DNA from 2 places in the Microbacterium natoriense genome. Region 1 is predicted to be linked to the other one. Evidence: predicted binding sites of a transcription regulator. Region 1 holds the regulator's gene; the other holds the start of a gene.
The links. The regulator LexA, encoded in region 1, represses DNA repair genes until DNA is damaged. The targets are predictions, from matches to a motif close to TCGAACANNTGTTCGA.

Region 2: a site for LexA is predicted at 4,547-4,562, ahead of recA (recombinase RecA). Genes of this name have one in related genera too.

The regions. Positions count from the first base shown of each region.
Region 1 covers NZ_JAUSXV010000001.1:3,302,666-3,310,149, forward strand. Annotated here, with positions in the region: gene hisB (imidazoleglycerol-phosphate dehydratase HisB) at 1-138, opposite strand, end outside; gene QFZ53_RS15610 (histidinol-phosphate transaminase) at 135-1,229, opposite strand; gene QFZ53_RS15615 (LysM peptidoglycan-binding domain-containing protein) at 1,347-1,709, opposite strand; gene lexA (transcriptional repressor LexA) at 2,004-2,690, shown strand; gene metE (5-methyltetrahydropteroyltriglutamate--homocysteine S-methyltransferase) at 2,809-5,121, opposite strand; gene QFZ53_RS15630 (methylenetetrahydrofolate reductase) at 5,153-6,112, opposite strand; gene QFZ53_RS15635 (S9 family peptidase) at 6,307-7,484, shown strand, end outside.
Region 2 covers NZ_JAUSXV010000001.1:2,395,218-2,402,701, reverse strand. Annotated here, with positions in the region: gene miaA (tRNA (adenosine(37)-N6)-dimethylallyltransferase MiaA) at 1-614, opposite strand, end outside; gene QFZ53_RS19865 (MiaB/RimO family radical SAM methylthiotransferase) at 721-1,704, opposite strand; partial or broken gene QFZ53_RS19860 (tRNA (N6-isopentenyl adenosine(37)-C2)-methylthiotransferase MiaB) at 1,646-2,164, opposite strand; gene QFZ53_RS11065 (regulatory protein RecX) at 2,403-3,224, opposite strand; gene recA (recombinase RecA) at 3,306-4,349, opposite strand; gene QFZ53_RS11055 (DUF3046 domain-containing protein) at 4,613-4,837, opposite strand; gene QFZ53_RS11050 (helix-turn-helix domain-containing protein) at 4,856-5,164, opposite strand; gene QFZ53_RS11045 (CinA family protein) at 5,300-5,782, opposite strand; gene pgsA (CDP-diacylglycerol--glycerol-3-phosphate 3-phosphatidyltransferase) at 5,779-6,354, opposite strand; gene QFZ53_RS11035 (DNA translocase FtsK) at 6,354-7,484, opposite strand, start outside.

The DNA of each region.
Region 1 (7,484 bases):
CGTGAGCATGTGATCGAAGAACGGCACGGAGGTGTCGATGTGACTGACGCCCGTCCCGTCGAGGTTCAACTCGAGTTCGACGGTCGACTCGGACGTGCTGCGGACACGACGAGAGGTGCGAGGCGCGGGGGTGCTCATGAAGCCGATCCTATCGAGGCGAGAGCGTCCAGGAACGCCGTGGTCTCCGCCTCGGTTCCCGCGGTGACGCGGAGGTGCCCGGGGATCCCGACGTCGCGGATGAGCACGCCCTGGTCGTACAGCCCCTGCCAGGTCGCCTTCGGATCGGACACGCCACCGAACAGGACGAAGTTCGACCAGGACTCGTGGGGGGTGTAGCCGAGCGCCTCGAGCGTGGCCGAGATGCGGTCGCGCTGCTCGACGATCTCGTCGACCATCCCCAGCATCACGTCGGCGTTGCGCAGAGCGGCGACGGCAGCGGCCTGCGTGAGCGCACTCAGGTGGTACGGCAGACGCACCAGCCTCAGTGCGTCGATGAACGCGGGGTCGGCGGCGAGATAGCCGACTCGGGCGCCCGCGAAGGCGAAGGCCTTGCTCATGGTCCGCGAGACGGCGAGGCGCGGACGCCCCTCGAGCAGGCTGAGAGCGGATGCCGCATCCCGCGGCGCGAACTCCTGATAGGCCTCGTCCACGATCACGATGCCACGAGCCGCGTCGTACACCGCCTCGACCACGTCGAGCCCGAGCGGCGTGCCGGTCGGATTGTTCGGCGAGCACAACAGGATCACGTCGGGATCCGCGTCGCGCACCTGCGCCGCGGCGTCGTCCGGGGTGATCGTGTAGTCCGGCTCGCGGGTGCCGGCCACCCAGCGGGCACCTGTCCCCTGAGCGATCAGCGGATACATCGAATAGGTGGGCGCGAAACTGAACGCGGTGCGCCCAGGGCCGCCGAAGGCCTGCAGGATGTGCTGCAGCACCTCATTCGATCCGTTGCCCGCCCAGATCTGCTCGGAGGTCAGACCGTGCCCGAGGTACGACGCGAACGCCTCACGCAGCGTCGTGAACTCCCGGTCGGGGTAGCGGTTCACGTCGCGGATCGCGACCGCGATGTCGTCGAGGATGTCGCTGGCGACAGCATCCGGCACCGGATGGGTGTTCTCGTTGACGTTGAGCGCGATCGGGAGGGGAGCCTGCGGTGCACCGTAAGGCGTCAGCCCCCGGAGGTCGTCGCGAAGCGGCAGGTCGTCAAGAGAAGCGGTCACCCTTCCCATGCTAGAACGCACCGGCTATGCAACCGAGCCAGGTGACACACTTCGCCCCTTGGGTTCCTGAGCCTGCCGAAGGACGCTCCCAGAACCGAACGATGGTCAGTTCGTGTACATCGATGGTCAGTTCGTGTACCGAGCAGGGATCGCGAGCTCGTCACCGACCTGCAGGGTCGAACCCTCGAGCATGTTGAGGTCGCTGATCTCGTCCATGACGCCGCGCGGGTCCTCATTCGGAGCGACCTTCGAGGCGATCGACCAGAGCGAGTCACCGGGCACGACCGTGACGGTCTCGAACGTCGCCGTGGAGACCGCGTCGTTCGAGGCCAGAGCGCTGCCGCCGCTGAGGACGCCGAATGCGATACCAGCGGCGAGAGGGATCGACGCGAGAGCCAGGAGCACACGGCGACCACGCGCCGTCACTCGCAGGCGCGTCGCCGGACGTGCCGGAAGAACTGCCGCGGTGCCGAAGGCGATGGTGCTCATGTCGTGCTCCTTCTCGTCGCTTCCCTGCGGGAAGCCCCCTGAGGGGGAAGTTGGCGTAGCGTTCGCATTCAGGACTCGGCCGGGAGCCGTGGATGCGAAGCTACGTTCCGAATCTATATTCGAATTCGAACATCTGTCAAGCGTTCTTCGAAACCTGGTTCGAGAATCTGCCGACACGCTCGAACAGATCTTCCAGATCGGCCCGTTTCTCGGATACGGTTTCGATACGGACACCACATCACGGACCACCGACATTCGAACTGCGGCCCCGGAATCACGCATCTAAGGAGCACGATGAGCGACAACTCCGCACCTGAGCCCGAGGCGCCGCGCACCCGTCGCCGCAAGAGCCTGAGCCCCAAGCAGATGGCGATCCTCGAGGTGATCCAGAACTCGATCAGCCGGCACGGCTATCCGCCGAGCATGCGCGAGATCGGCGACGCCGTCGGCCTCAAGTCGCTGTCGAGCGTCACCCATCAGCTCGGCCAGCTCGAGCTCAGCGGCTACCTGCGCCGCGACCCTGGAAAGACCCGTGCCATGGAGGTGCTGATCGATCTGCCAGGCACGAGCGGCGAGAACCCCGCCGACGTCGCGACCCCGGTGGGCGATGCCGCCCTGGTTCCGCTCGTCGGACGCATCGCAGCCGGAGTCCCGATCACGGCCGATCAGCAGGTCGAGGAGATCTTCCCGCTTCCCCGCCAGCTGGTGGGCAAGGGCGACCTGTTCATGCTCAAGGTGTCAGGCGAGTCCATGATCGACGCGGCGATCTGCGACGGCGACTGGGTCGTCGTCCGCACCCAGCACACGGCCGAGAACGGCGAGATCGTCGCCGCCATGCTCGACGGCGAGGCCACGGTCAAGGTCCTCCGCCGTCGAGACGGTCACACCTGGCTGCTCCCCCGGAACTCCGCCTTCGAACCGATCCTCGGCGACGAATCGACGATCCTCGGCAAGGTCGTCGCGGTGCTCCGCGCCGTCTGAACGGTCTCCGACGCGCAGAAGCCCCCTTCACAGGTGAAGGGGGCTTCTGCTGTTCGCGGCAGCGCCGGCATCCGTCCTCGACGGGCTCCCGGCGCTGCTGCGTCCCGACGATCCTCGATCAGACGGCGACCGAGACATCCTCCCGGACGCGACGGGTCGCCTCGACGATGTTGCGCAGCGACGCGACCGTCTCGTCGTATCCGCGGGTCTTCAGACCGCAATCCGGGTTCACCCAGAGCTGACGCAGCGGGATCTCGTCGACGGCCCGGCGCAGGAGCGCCTCGACCTCCTCGACGCTCGGCACGCGCGGCGAGTGGATGTCGTACACGCCGGGCCCGATGCCGTGGTCGAAGCCCGACTCGGCGACGTCCGCGACGACCTCCATACGGCTGCGTGCCGCCTCGATCGAGGTGACGTCGGCGTCGAGCGCCCGGATCGCGTCGATCACGACCCCGAACTCCGAGTAGCAGAGGTGCGTGTGCACCTGCGTGCCCGAGGCGGCTCCACCCGTGGCGAGACGGAACGAGTCCACCGACCACTGCAGGTACTCGGGCTGGTCCGCCTTCTTGAGCGGGAGCAGCTCGCGCAGCGCGGGCTCGTCGACCTGGATGATCGCGATGCCCGCGGCCTCGAGGTCGGCGATCTCATCGCGCAGCGCGAGCGCGACCTGGTTGGCCGTCTCGGCGAGCGGCTGGTCGTCGCGGACGAACGACCAGGCGAGGATCGTCACGGGGCCCGTGAGCATGCCCTTCATGTGCGCGGTGGTCAGGGACTGCGCGTACGTGGACCAGCCCACCGTGATGGGCGCCGGACGCGAGACGTCGCCCCAGAGGATGGACGGACGCGTCGCGCGGGAACCGTAGGACTGCACCCAGCCGTTCTCGGTGACGTCGAAGCCATCGAGGTTCTCGGCGAAGTACTGCACCATGTCGTTGCGCTCCGGCTCGCCGTGCACGAGGACGTCGAGACCGAGATCCTCCTGCAGCGAGACGACGCTGGCGACCTCGCGCCGCAGGAACTCCTCGTAGTCCTCCACGGGGATCTCGCCCTTCGTGAAGCGGGCGCGTGCCTGGCGGATGTCACCGGTCTGCGGGAACGATCCGATCGTGGTGAGCGGCAGGGCGGGCAGGCCGAGCGCCTCCTGGGCCGCTTCGCGCTCCTCGTACGACGCACGCGAGAAGTCGGCGTCGGTGAGGGCGCGATCGCGCACGGCGCCGTCGCGCACGCCCGGGGCCGACAGCCGGTCGGCCAGGGCGGCGGATGCCGCGTCGAGCTCGGCCGCGATCGCGCTGCGTCCTTCGGCGAGGCCGCGAGCGAGGGTCACGACCTGCGCGACCTTCTGGTCGGCGAACGCGAGCCATGAGACCAGGCGCGCGTCGAGCTTCGTCTCGTCGTCGACGTCATGCGGCACGTGCAGCAGCGAGGTGGAGGTGGATGCCGAGACGGATGCCGCACCGAGTCCGCCCAGCGCCTCGAGCTTGTCGGCCGCCGCAGCGAGATCGCCGCGCCAGATGTTGTGCCCGTCGATCGCTCCCCCGACGAGGGCCTTGCCTTCGAGGCCCGGGACCTGCGCGGGCACTCCACCGCGGACGAGGTCCACCGCGATCGCCTCGATCGGGGCGGCGGCGAGCACCGGGAACACCTCGCCGAGGTCGGCGTAGGGAGCTGCGACCAGGATCGAGGGACGGTCGGACGAGCCACCGAGCACAGCCAGAGCGCGGGCCGCAGCATCCGCCAGCTGGGCGACGGACGCGGGCAGCGACTCGCTCACGAGCGCCGGTTCGTCGAGCTGCACCCACTCCGCTCCCGCATCCTTCAGGGCCGCGAGGAGTTCGACGTAGACGGGCAGAAGGTCGTCGAGGCGGGAAAGCGGGTCGAAGTCGTCGGGCGCGCCGTCCGCCGCCTTCGCCAGCGCGAGGAGCGTGACGGGTCCGACGATCACGGGACGCGTCACGAAGCCGGCGGCGACGCCCTCGGCGACGTCGCGCACGAGACGGTCGTCGGAGAGCGAGAAGCTCGTGTCCGGCCCGATCTCGGGCACCAGGTAGTGATAGTTCGAGTCGAACCACTTCGTCATCTCGAGCGGAGCGCGATCGCCCTCACCGCGCGCGATCGTGAAGTAGGCGGGAAGCCCGATCTTGCCGTCCGCCGCGCGGAGGTCTTCGAAGCGTGCGGGGATCGCACCGACGGCGACTGCGGCGTCGAGCACCTGGTCGTAGAAGGAGAACGACTCGGGGATGGCGGAGTCGGCGCGGCCGAGACCGAGCGAGGCGAGTCGTTCGCGGGTCGCGGCTCGGAGTTCCGCGGCGGTCGCCTCGAGCTGGGCGAGGTCGGAGCGACCGGCCCAGAACGCCTCGACGGCCTTCTTGAGCTCGCGGCGTCGGCCGATGCGGGGGTAGCCGAGGATGGTGCCCTCAGGGAATCCGGACATGGTGGAGCCTTTCGATGGGGGTTCAGCGGGGTCAGCGGATGCGAGCGACCGGCAGGACGCCGGCCTCTTCGAGAACGGTGAGCACGGTGTCGTGCTGGTTGAACGCGTACAGGTGGATGCCGGGGGCACCGCCCGCGATCACCTCGCGGGCGAGACGGGCCGCCCACTCGACGCCGATCTCATGGCGCCCCTCCGGCGTCGGCTCGACATCGAGCGCGATGGCGAGTTCGCTCGGCAGGATCTCGCCCGTCAGCTCGAGCACGCGAGCCAGACGCACAGGCGACACGATCGGCATGATGCCGGGGAGGATCGGGATGGTGACCCCCTCGGCGCGCGCCTTCTCGACGAAGCTCAGGTAGTCGTCGGAGTGGAAGAACAGCTGTGTGATCGCCGACGTCGCACCCGCCGCCTGCTTCGCGAGCAGGGCGTCGATGTCCTGCCAGCGATGGGTCGACCGCGGATGCCCGTTCGGGAAGGCCGCCACGGCGACGGACGCCTTCCGCCGGGCACCCACCGTCGCTGCTCCCGGGAACCCCGGGACGGGCGACTCCTCGTAGGGCGACCGTTCCGCCTGCACGCGATCGATCAGCTGCACGAGCTGCGCCGCGCTCTCGAGGTCGCCGAGGAACGGCTCGTCGTGGCCGACAGGCGGGTCGCCGCGCAGCGCGAGGAAGCTGAGGATTCCGGCATCCAGGAACTCCCTGATGAGGCCCGCCGCTCCCGCATAGGTGTTGCCGACGCAGGTGATGTGCGCGAGCGGCTCGACGTCGGTGTGCTCGCGGATGAATCGCAGCACTTCGAGCGAGCGCCCGCCGGTCGAGCCGCCGGCGCCGTAGGTCACCGAGATGAAGTCCGGCCCTGCGGCGGCGAGCCGTCGCACCGTCTCGTGCAGCGCCGTCTGGCTCGACTCGGAGCGCGGCGGGTACAGCTCGAACGAGAACGGCACTCTGCTGGTCCGATCTGCAGAGGGCTTCGTCGTCTCGGAAGACATCTTCTACTCCAGGGGACAGGGCGGGCACAGGGCCGCGAACGACGCGCTTCTGCGTCTCTTTCGCGGGCGGGTGCCGGGCTCGGCTGTCGCTCCACGCTCAGGGTGAACCGGGCGTTTCCAGAAACCTATGGCAATCCTCCGCGCTCCGCATCAACTGTGACGTCGTGTGTCATCGTCGCAATAGGCTCGAGGTCATGTCGACGCCGTTCGGGTTCTGGCCCTCGCCCTTCACCGCCGCGTCGGTCGCGGCATCCGCCCCTCGCATCGACGGATCGGCCTTCGTCGGCGAGGAGATCTGGTGGGGCGAGTCCGTGCCTGCCGAGGGCGGGCGGATGACCGTGCGGAGCACCTCGGGACGAGAAGTGCTGCCCGCTCCCTGGAGCGCCCGTTCCCGCGTGCACGAGTACGGCGGCGGATCCTGGGCGGCCGACGCCGACGGCACGCTGTTCTTCGTCGACGCCCGCGATCAGCGGGTGCACCGCCTCGAGCCCGGCGTCGAGCCGGTGCCCCTCACGCCCGCGGGTCCCGCGCACGGAGGCCTCCGCCTGCAGCGCGGGCGTCTGTTCGCCGTGCGCGAGGATCTCTCCGTCGATCCCCACCTGCGCGCGATCGTCGAGATCCCGACCGACGGCTCCGCGGCCGATGATCCCTCGGCGATCCAGGTGATCGTGGAAGGCACAGTCTTCTTCGCGCATCCCGCCCTCTCCCCCGACGGCAGCCGCATGGCCTGGGTCGAGTGGAGCGGCAGCCGGATGCCGTGGCAGGAGGCGCAGCTGGTGACCGTCGATCTCGACGACCAGAGTCTCGCTCCGATACGCACCAGAGCGGCGCTGCAGCCGGAGTGGATCGGCGACGACGAGCTGCTCTTCGCAGACGATCCGGACGGCCGGTGGCAACTGCACCGCCTGCGGCTGGAACGGTCGGCCCCGGTGAGCGAGGCCGTGCCCGTCACCACGACGGATGCCGACACCGGTTACGGACTGTGGGTGCTGGGCAACCGCTGGTACCAGCCGCTGTCCGACGGACGGATCGTCGCGGTGCGCACGAACGGGCGCGACGAGGTCGTCGTGATCTCACCCGAGGGCGCGCCGCGCACTCTGGACGCGCCCTGCGACGGCCACGTGAGCGTCGACGCAGCTGAGGGATCGCGCGTGCTGCTCAGCGGCAACGGTTCGACCGTCTCACCAGGCGTGTGGTGCGCAGACGCGGACACCGGTGTCGTGACCACGATCGCCGGCGGGACGCCGGTCGACGCGGCCTGGATGCCACCCGCGCGCGGGATCGTCGTCGACGGCGAGCATGGTCCCGTGCACGCCTTCGCCTATCCCCCCGCGAATCCCCACGTCGAGCCGCCGTCCGACGAGCTCCCGCC
Region 2 (7,484 bases), 910 kb from region 1:
TCAGCCCGCTCGACGTGCAGGCCGATCAGATGCGTGGACGGATGCCAGAGCACCGGCGCCGATGGCAGCGAAGCCTGGTGCGTCACACTCCCCTGCTCGAGGACTTCGAGCGCACGCACGATCCTGCGTCCGTTGTGCGGATCGATGCGCTCAGCCGTCGCCGGGTCTGCGGATCGCAGACGCTCGAGGAGGACGCCGGCGCCGCGTTCATCGAGCTCGCGTTCGAGTCGCGCCCGAACAGCGGGGTCGCGCGGAGGGAAGCGGAAGTCGAACACGACGCTCGAGACGTAGAGGCCGGAGCCCCCCACCAGGATGGCGTCTCCCCCGCGCGCGTGGATGTCCGCGATCGCGGCCCGCGCGAGCGGTTGATACCAGGCGACCGCTGCCTCGTCGGTGACGTCACGGACGTCGAGCAGATGGTGCGAGATGCCTCGGCGCTCCTCGAGGGAGAGCTTCGCCGTGCCGATGTCCATGCCGCGGTACAGCTGCATGGCGTCGGCGTTGACGATCTCCGCAGGGTTTCCTCGCTCGTGGAGCCTCTCAGCGAGATCGAGCGCGAGGTCGCTCTTGCCGGTGCCTGTCGCCCCGACGACCGCCCAGAGCCTCTGGGTCATCGAACGTCTCGCTCTGGGGCTCCGGTCTCAGGTCGCGACATTGCCACGGCGATGCCTGCATCACGGGGTGCCGCCGACAGGGCGCGCTCTCGCTGACGCTGCGGGTTCACACGCCCACGCGCAGAGTCGGCAGACCGAGCGAGACCGCGCGAGGAGCGCCGTCGGATGCCGCAGAGGGCACCGCGCACGACTCGGACTGCGCCCGGTCCCAGGCGTCTCCGCCGCGGGTGCGACGGATGCGCAACGGCTGGGCAGTCGGGTCGTCGGCGAGCAGGTGGAACGGCGCCGCATGGGTGATCGTCACGGTCACGGCATCGCCTGGGCGAGGGATCTCGGATCCGGGCGTCACCTCGAAATGCACGAGACGGTTGTCCTGTGCGCGTCCGGTCAGGCGATGGGTCTCCGCATCCTTCTTCCCCTCACCGACAGACACCAACAGCTCGACCTCACGGCCGACCTGCTTCTGGTTCTCCTCGAGCGAGATTCGCTCCTGCAGGGCGATCAGGCGGTTGTAACGCTCCTGGACCACCTCTTTGGGCACCTGGTTCTCCATCGTCGCGGCGAGGGTGCCCTCGCGGATCGAGTACTGGAATGTGAAGGCTCCGGAGAACCGCGACTGCTCGACGACCCGCATGGTGTCTTCGAAGTCCTCGTCGGTCTCGCCGGGGAACCCGACGATGATGTCGGTCGTGATCGCCGCGTGCGGGATGCGCTCGCGCACGCGCTCGATGATGCCGAGGAAGCGCTCGCTCCGGTACGAGCGCCGCATCGCCTTGAGGATGCGGTCGCTGCCCGATTGCAGCGGCATGTGCAACTGAGGCATGACGCTCGGCGTCTCGGCCATCGCGTCGATCACGTCATCGGTGAAGGCGGCCGGATGCGGACTCGTGAAGCGGATGCGCTCGAGGCCCTCGATCTCGCCGGCGGCACGCAAGAGCTTGCCGAATGCCTGACGGTCACCGAACTCGACGCCGTAGGAGTTCACATTCTGCCCCGAGCAGCGTGACCTCGATCGCGCCGTCTTCGACGAGCAGGCGGATCTCGTTGAGGATGTCTCCGGGTCGGCGGTCTTTCTCCTTGCCCCGCAGATGCGGCACGATGCAGAAGGTGCACGTGTTGTTGCAGCCGACCGAGATCGACACCCAGCCGCTGTGCGCGGAGTCGCGCTTGGTGGGCAACGTCGACGGGAAGATCTCCAGGGACTCGAGTATCTCGAGCTCGGCCTCGCCGTTGTGACGCGCACGCTCGAGAAGTCCAGGGAGAGAACCCATGTTGTGCGTTCCGAAGACGACGTCGACCCAGGGGGCTTTGTCGAGCACAGCTTGCTTGTCCATCTGTGCGAGGCACCCGCCGACGGCGATCTGCATGCCGTCTTTGCGACGCTTGACCGAGGCGAGCTGACCCAGCGTTCCGTAGAGTTTCCCAGCCGCGTTGTCGCGCACCGCGCAGGTGTTGATGATGACGACGTCAGGCTCGTCACCGGCTGCCGCCCGCACGTAGCCCGCGCTCTCCAGCGAACCGGAGAGACGCTCCGAGTCGTGAACGTTCATCTGGCACCCGAACGTGCGCACTTCGTACGAGCGCTGCCGCCCGTCGCTGTCGACTGCTGCCGACGACGCGTCGATGATCGTCGGTTCACTGCGAGGGATAGTCATGATCCTTCGATTCTACGATCGACAGCCCTGGTACCGCTCGCGATGCACGTCAGCACTCTGATGTGCTGCGGCTGCGCGAGACGGGCCCGGCTGCCATGACCTCACCGGTCGGCAGCCGGGCCGATCGCGCACTTCATTCGAATCTCACGCCCGAGGGCCGTGGGCCGGAGAACTGCTCGCCCATCACCGTCCGGACCACGGAGCTGACGACGCCCCCGGAGTACCCGCGACGAGCAAGCTGACCCGAGAGCCGTCGCTTGGCCGTCTCCTGGTCGAGCCGGGCGAGCGAGCGCATCTTGGACCTGGCGAACTCGAGGGCACGTTCGACGTCGTCATCCGGAAGATCGTCGAGAGCCGCATCGATCACATCGCGCGCGATGCCGCGCTGCGTCAGGAGACGGGACAGGGCGACTCTCCCCTGGCCCTTCCGCTCGACGCCCGAGGTGATGAGGTGGCCAGCGAGGACGGCGTCGTCGAGGTAGCCGCGGCGGCAGAAGTCGTCGATGACGTCGTCGATCTGCGCCGAGTCGAGCCTCTGCTCACCGGCTTCGTATCCCCTCAGCACCAGGCGCGCCTCAGAGACGGACAGCGAACGAGTTCGCAGCCGTCGGACGAGGACCTCTTCCGCGGCCTTTCTGACCTGCTCAGGGTCGGCACCTCCGTCGGGGGCGGCATCGCGCTCGCGCGTCTCGTGAGATGTCAGAGCGCGCAGCCGCGGTGCGGCTCGACCGGCCGCACCTCGCGCCGGATGCCGTTCGCTCGGCGTCCCGGCATCTGCGGGCCGGTCGTCTCCGAGCGTCGGCGACGACCATGTGGAGCGCCAGAGCTGTTCCTCTTCGGCGGGACGGGGGACGACGCCCGCGGCGCCATCCCCCTCACCCTCAGACCCATGGTTCTTCCGTGCCCCGCCGAAGAGCGGGATGACAGGAGCAAGCGACTCATCGTCGGCAGTCATGACTCACCCCGGTTGCTGAGCGACGTCGAAGCACGGTTGCTGAGCGACGTCGAAGCACGGTTGCTGAGCGACGCCGAAGCATCAGGCCGGGCGGCGCTCGGCAAGTTCATCGGCGGGAGCAGCAGCCGGCGCACCGATGCCGAGCTTCTGCTTGATCTGGGACTCGATGGCCAGCGCGATGTCGGGGTTCTTGAGGAGGAACGATCGCGCGTTCTCCTTGCCCTGCCCCAGCTGGTCACCGTCGTACGTGTACCACGATCCGGACTTCTTGACGATGCCGTGCTCGACACCGAAGTCGATCAGGCTGCCCTCTCGCGAGATGCCGATGCCGTAAAGGATGTCGAATTCGGCCTGCTTGAAGGGCGGCGCCATCTTGTTCTTCACGACCTTGACACGCGTACGGTTTCCCACCGCGTCGGTGCCGTCCTTCAGCGTCTCGATCCGACGGATGTCGAGTCGCACGGACGCGTAGAACTTCAGCGCCTTACCACCGGCTGTGGTCTCAGGCGAGCCGAAGAACACGCCGATCTTCTCGCGCAGCTGGTTGATGAAGATCATCGTGGTGTTGGTCTGGTTCAGTCCGCCGGTGAGCTTGCGGAGGGCCTGCGACATGAGCCTGGCCTGCAGACCCACATGCGAATCGCCCATCTCGCCCTCGATCTCGGCCCGGGGCACGAGCGCTGCGACGGAGTCGATGACGATCAGATCGATGGCTCCGGAGCGCACGAGCATGTCGGCGATCTCGAGCGCCTGCTCACCGGTGTCGGGCTGGGAGACGAGCAGCGCGTCGATGTCGACACCGAGCTTCGCCGCGTAGTCGGGATCGAGCGCGTGCTCGGCGTCGATGAAGGCGGCGATGCCTCCTGCGCGCTGCGCATTGGCAATCGCGTGCAGAGTCAGGGTCGTCTTACCCGACGACTCCGGACCGTAGATCTCGACGATGCGTCCGCGTGGCAGGCCGCCGACGCCGAGAGCGACATCGAGAGCGATGGAACCCGTGGGGATCACGGCGACGGGAGCGCGCTCATCGCTGCCCAGCCGCATGACCGAGCCCTTTCCGAACTGGCGGTCGATCTGTGCGAGTGCGGTCTCGAGGGACTTCTCGCGGTCTGCGGGTGATGGCATGATGTGTTCCTTCTGCTCGCGTGTTGCCGCCTGTAGGCTGTCGCGGCCCACCCCCGGATGGGGAGAACTCTCCGACAAGGCGTATGGCTTCGAGGCCTTGTCTTCACCGTACGAGGAGCCTCGGACATTGCGTCAGGACGCCCACGAACTGGGGATAACACGGCATCAGAACCACTTGTGCAGAAGACTACGCCTTCTCGAACACATCTTCGAGGACATGTCGCATTCGGCGTGTCGAAACACGGATCTCTCGAACAACCGCTTCAGCGCTTGCGAGGTTCCAATCGTCCCGCGCCATGGCGTCGTTCGATCGGCACGTCCATCTCGGCACACAACGCCAGCCAGATCTCTCGGGGTGGCAGACCGTCTGTCAACGCCGCGGCAGCCGTGCGGTCTCCGAGCTGTGTCAGGACCAGGTCGCTGACCAATGAGGACGCGCGCCCCCCGAACTCGACGTCCACGGCGCGGAGGAACTCACTGCGACGCATCGACGAAAGAAGAGCTGATCAGCGCAGCGTGAGCTGAGGCTCGATCGACGCGACGAGATCGTCGGGCACGACATCGGGGAAGACCTGGATGCCCTCGAGCACCGAGATCCGATCGCCGACCTCGCGCATGATGGTGGAGATCGGAACGTCGAGCGCCTCTGCGACCGAAGCGAGGATCTCGCTCGATGCTTCCTTCTGCCCGCGCTCGACCTCACTGAGATAGCCCAGAGCCACGGATGCCTTGCTTGCGACCTGCCGGAGCGTACGCCCCTTCTGCTGACGGAAGTCCCTCAGCACATCGCCGATTTCCTGTCGTACGAGAATCATCGGAACCTCCTCCCAGTTCCCGAGGTCGCCCTCGAAGAGATCGCCAGTCTAATACCTCTTGCTTGCACAGAATCTACCTTGACACCCTGTGGTTTGAATGTGAGCACACTCATGTCAACTTTGATGCAGAGCCATCTATTCCCGTAGCAGTTCGAGCAGCACGGCGAACGCCTCCTGCACCGTCTGCGCACGGATCTGCGCACGATCTCCGGAGAACAGGAAGGCCGCCGTTCGCGCACCTTCGGGCGTCACCGCGCCGATGTGCACAGTACCGACCGGCTGACCATCCGGCGAGTCGGGACCGGCGATGCCCGTCGTGGAGACTCCGACATCCGCCCGGCATCCGTCTACGGCCACGGCCGAGCGAACTCCGTCGGCCATCTGCGCGGCCACCAGCGGGTGGACGGGCCCGTGCTCATCGAGCAGATCCGCGTCGACTCCCAACAGAGTGTGTTTGACGGGCGTCGCGTACGCCACCACCGCACCCAGGAGAACGGCGGAGGCGCCCGGCACCGAGACGCATTCCGCCGCGACGGCTCCCCCGGTCAGCGACTCGGCGATGCCCAGCGTCCATCCTCGGGAACGCAGTTCCTCGAGGACCTCGGATGCCTCGCTCACGCCTTCGCCCGGGCGCCGCGCACCTGGGCGACGATGTAGTCGATGCCGCTCGCGACGGTGAGCACGAGCACGACGACCATCAGCACGGCCGTGACGAGGGTCCAGGGCTGGAGTCCGATGAGCAGGTGCAGCGGCAGCAGCGCCCAGCCGAGCGCGACCGCCTGCACGGCCGTCTTGAGCTTGCCCATCCAGGCCGCCGCGACCACATGCTCGTTCACGATCATCAGCCGATGGACGGTGATCCCCCACTCGCGCACCAGGATGATCGCGACGATCCACCAGTTCACCTCGCCGAGGATCGCGAGGCCGATGAATCCGGCTCCGGTGAGGAGCTTGTCGGCGATCGGATCCCACAGCTTTCCGAAGTCGCTGACGATGTCGTACTTGCGGGCCAGGTACCCGTCGACCCAATCGGTGGAGATCGCGAGGATGAAAAGGGCGCCGGCCACCCAGCGCAGCACCGGATCGGGCTCGCCGTAGGTGCCTCCGAGCAGCAGCAACACGAAGAAGACCACCGCGAGGGGGATGCGTGCGACCGTGATCGCGTTGGGGAGCTGCCGTGGAATGGCCATCAGTCGCGCCCCGTGAGTCCCCAGGCGTCTTCGTCGCCTTCCGCCTCGACGACCGGAAGCCCGTCGAACTGCGCCTCGACCGGATCCTGCGCGCGGCCGGCCGGTGCCGGCGCGGCCGCCGAAGGCGCAGCCGGCGCGTCATCACCGCGGAGCTTCGCGAGCACCTGCGGCAGCTGCTCGGCGGTCGCCAGCACGTCGCGCGCCTTCGATCCCTCGGACGGGCCCACGATCTCTCGCGATTCGAGCAGATCCATCAGACGGCCCGCCTTGGCGAAGCCGACGCGGAGCTTGCGCTGCAGCATCGATGTGGAACCGAACTGGGACGACACGATGAGCTCGGCGGCTGCGAGCAGCAGCTCGAGGTCGTCTCCGATGTCCTCGTCGACTTCCTTCTTCTTGGCCGGGTCCATCGCCTCCTGCACATCGGACCGGTACTCGGGGCGGGCCTGACGCGTCACGTGCTTGACGACCGCGTCGATCTCCTTCTCGTCGACCCATGCGCCCTGCAGACGGAACGGCTTGGACGAGCCCATCGGAGAGAACAGGGCGTCACCCTGACCGATCAGCTTGTCGGCGCCGGGGCTGTCGAGGATGACACGACTGTCGGTCACGCTGGTCACGGCGAAGGCGAGACGCGAGGGCACGTTGGCCTTGATCAGACCGGTCACGACGTCGACGCTGGGTCGCTGTGTGGCGAGCACGAGGTGGATGCCGGATGCGCGCGCGAGCTGGGTGATTCGGACGATCGAGTCCTCGACGTCACGGGGGGCGACCATCATGAGGTCGGCGAGCTCGTCGACCACGACCAGCAGATACGGGTACGGCTTGAGAACCCGTTCGCTGCCGACGGGAACCTCGACCTCACCGGCACGCACTGCCCGGTTGAAGTCGTCGATGTGGCGGAATCCGAACGACGCGAGGTCGTCGTATCGCATGTCCATCTCTTTCACGACCCACTGCAGAGCCTCTGCGGCCTTCTTCGGGTTCGTGATGATGGGCGTGATCAGGTGAGGAACGCCGGCGTAGCTCGTGAGCTCCACGCGCTTCGGGTCGATCAGCACCATCCGCACGTCGGAGGGACGTGCCCGCATCAGCAGGCTCGTGATCATCGAGTTCACGAAGCTCGATTT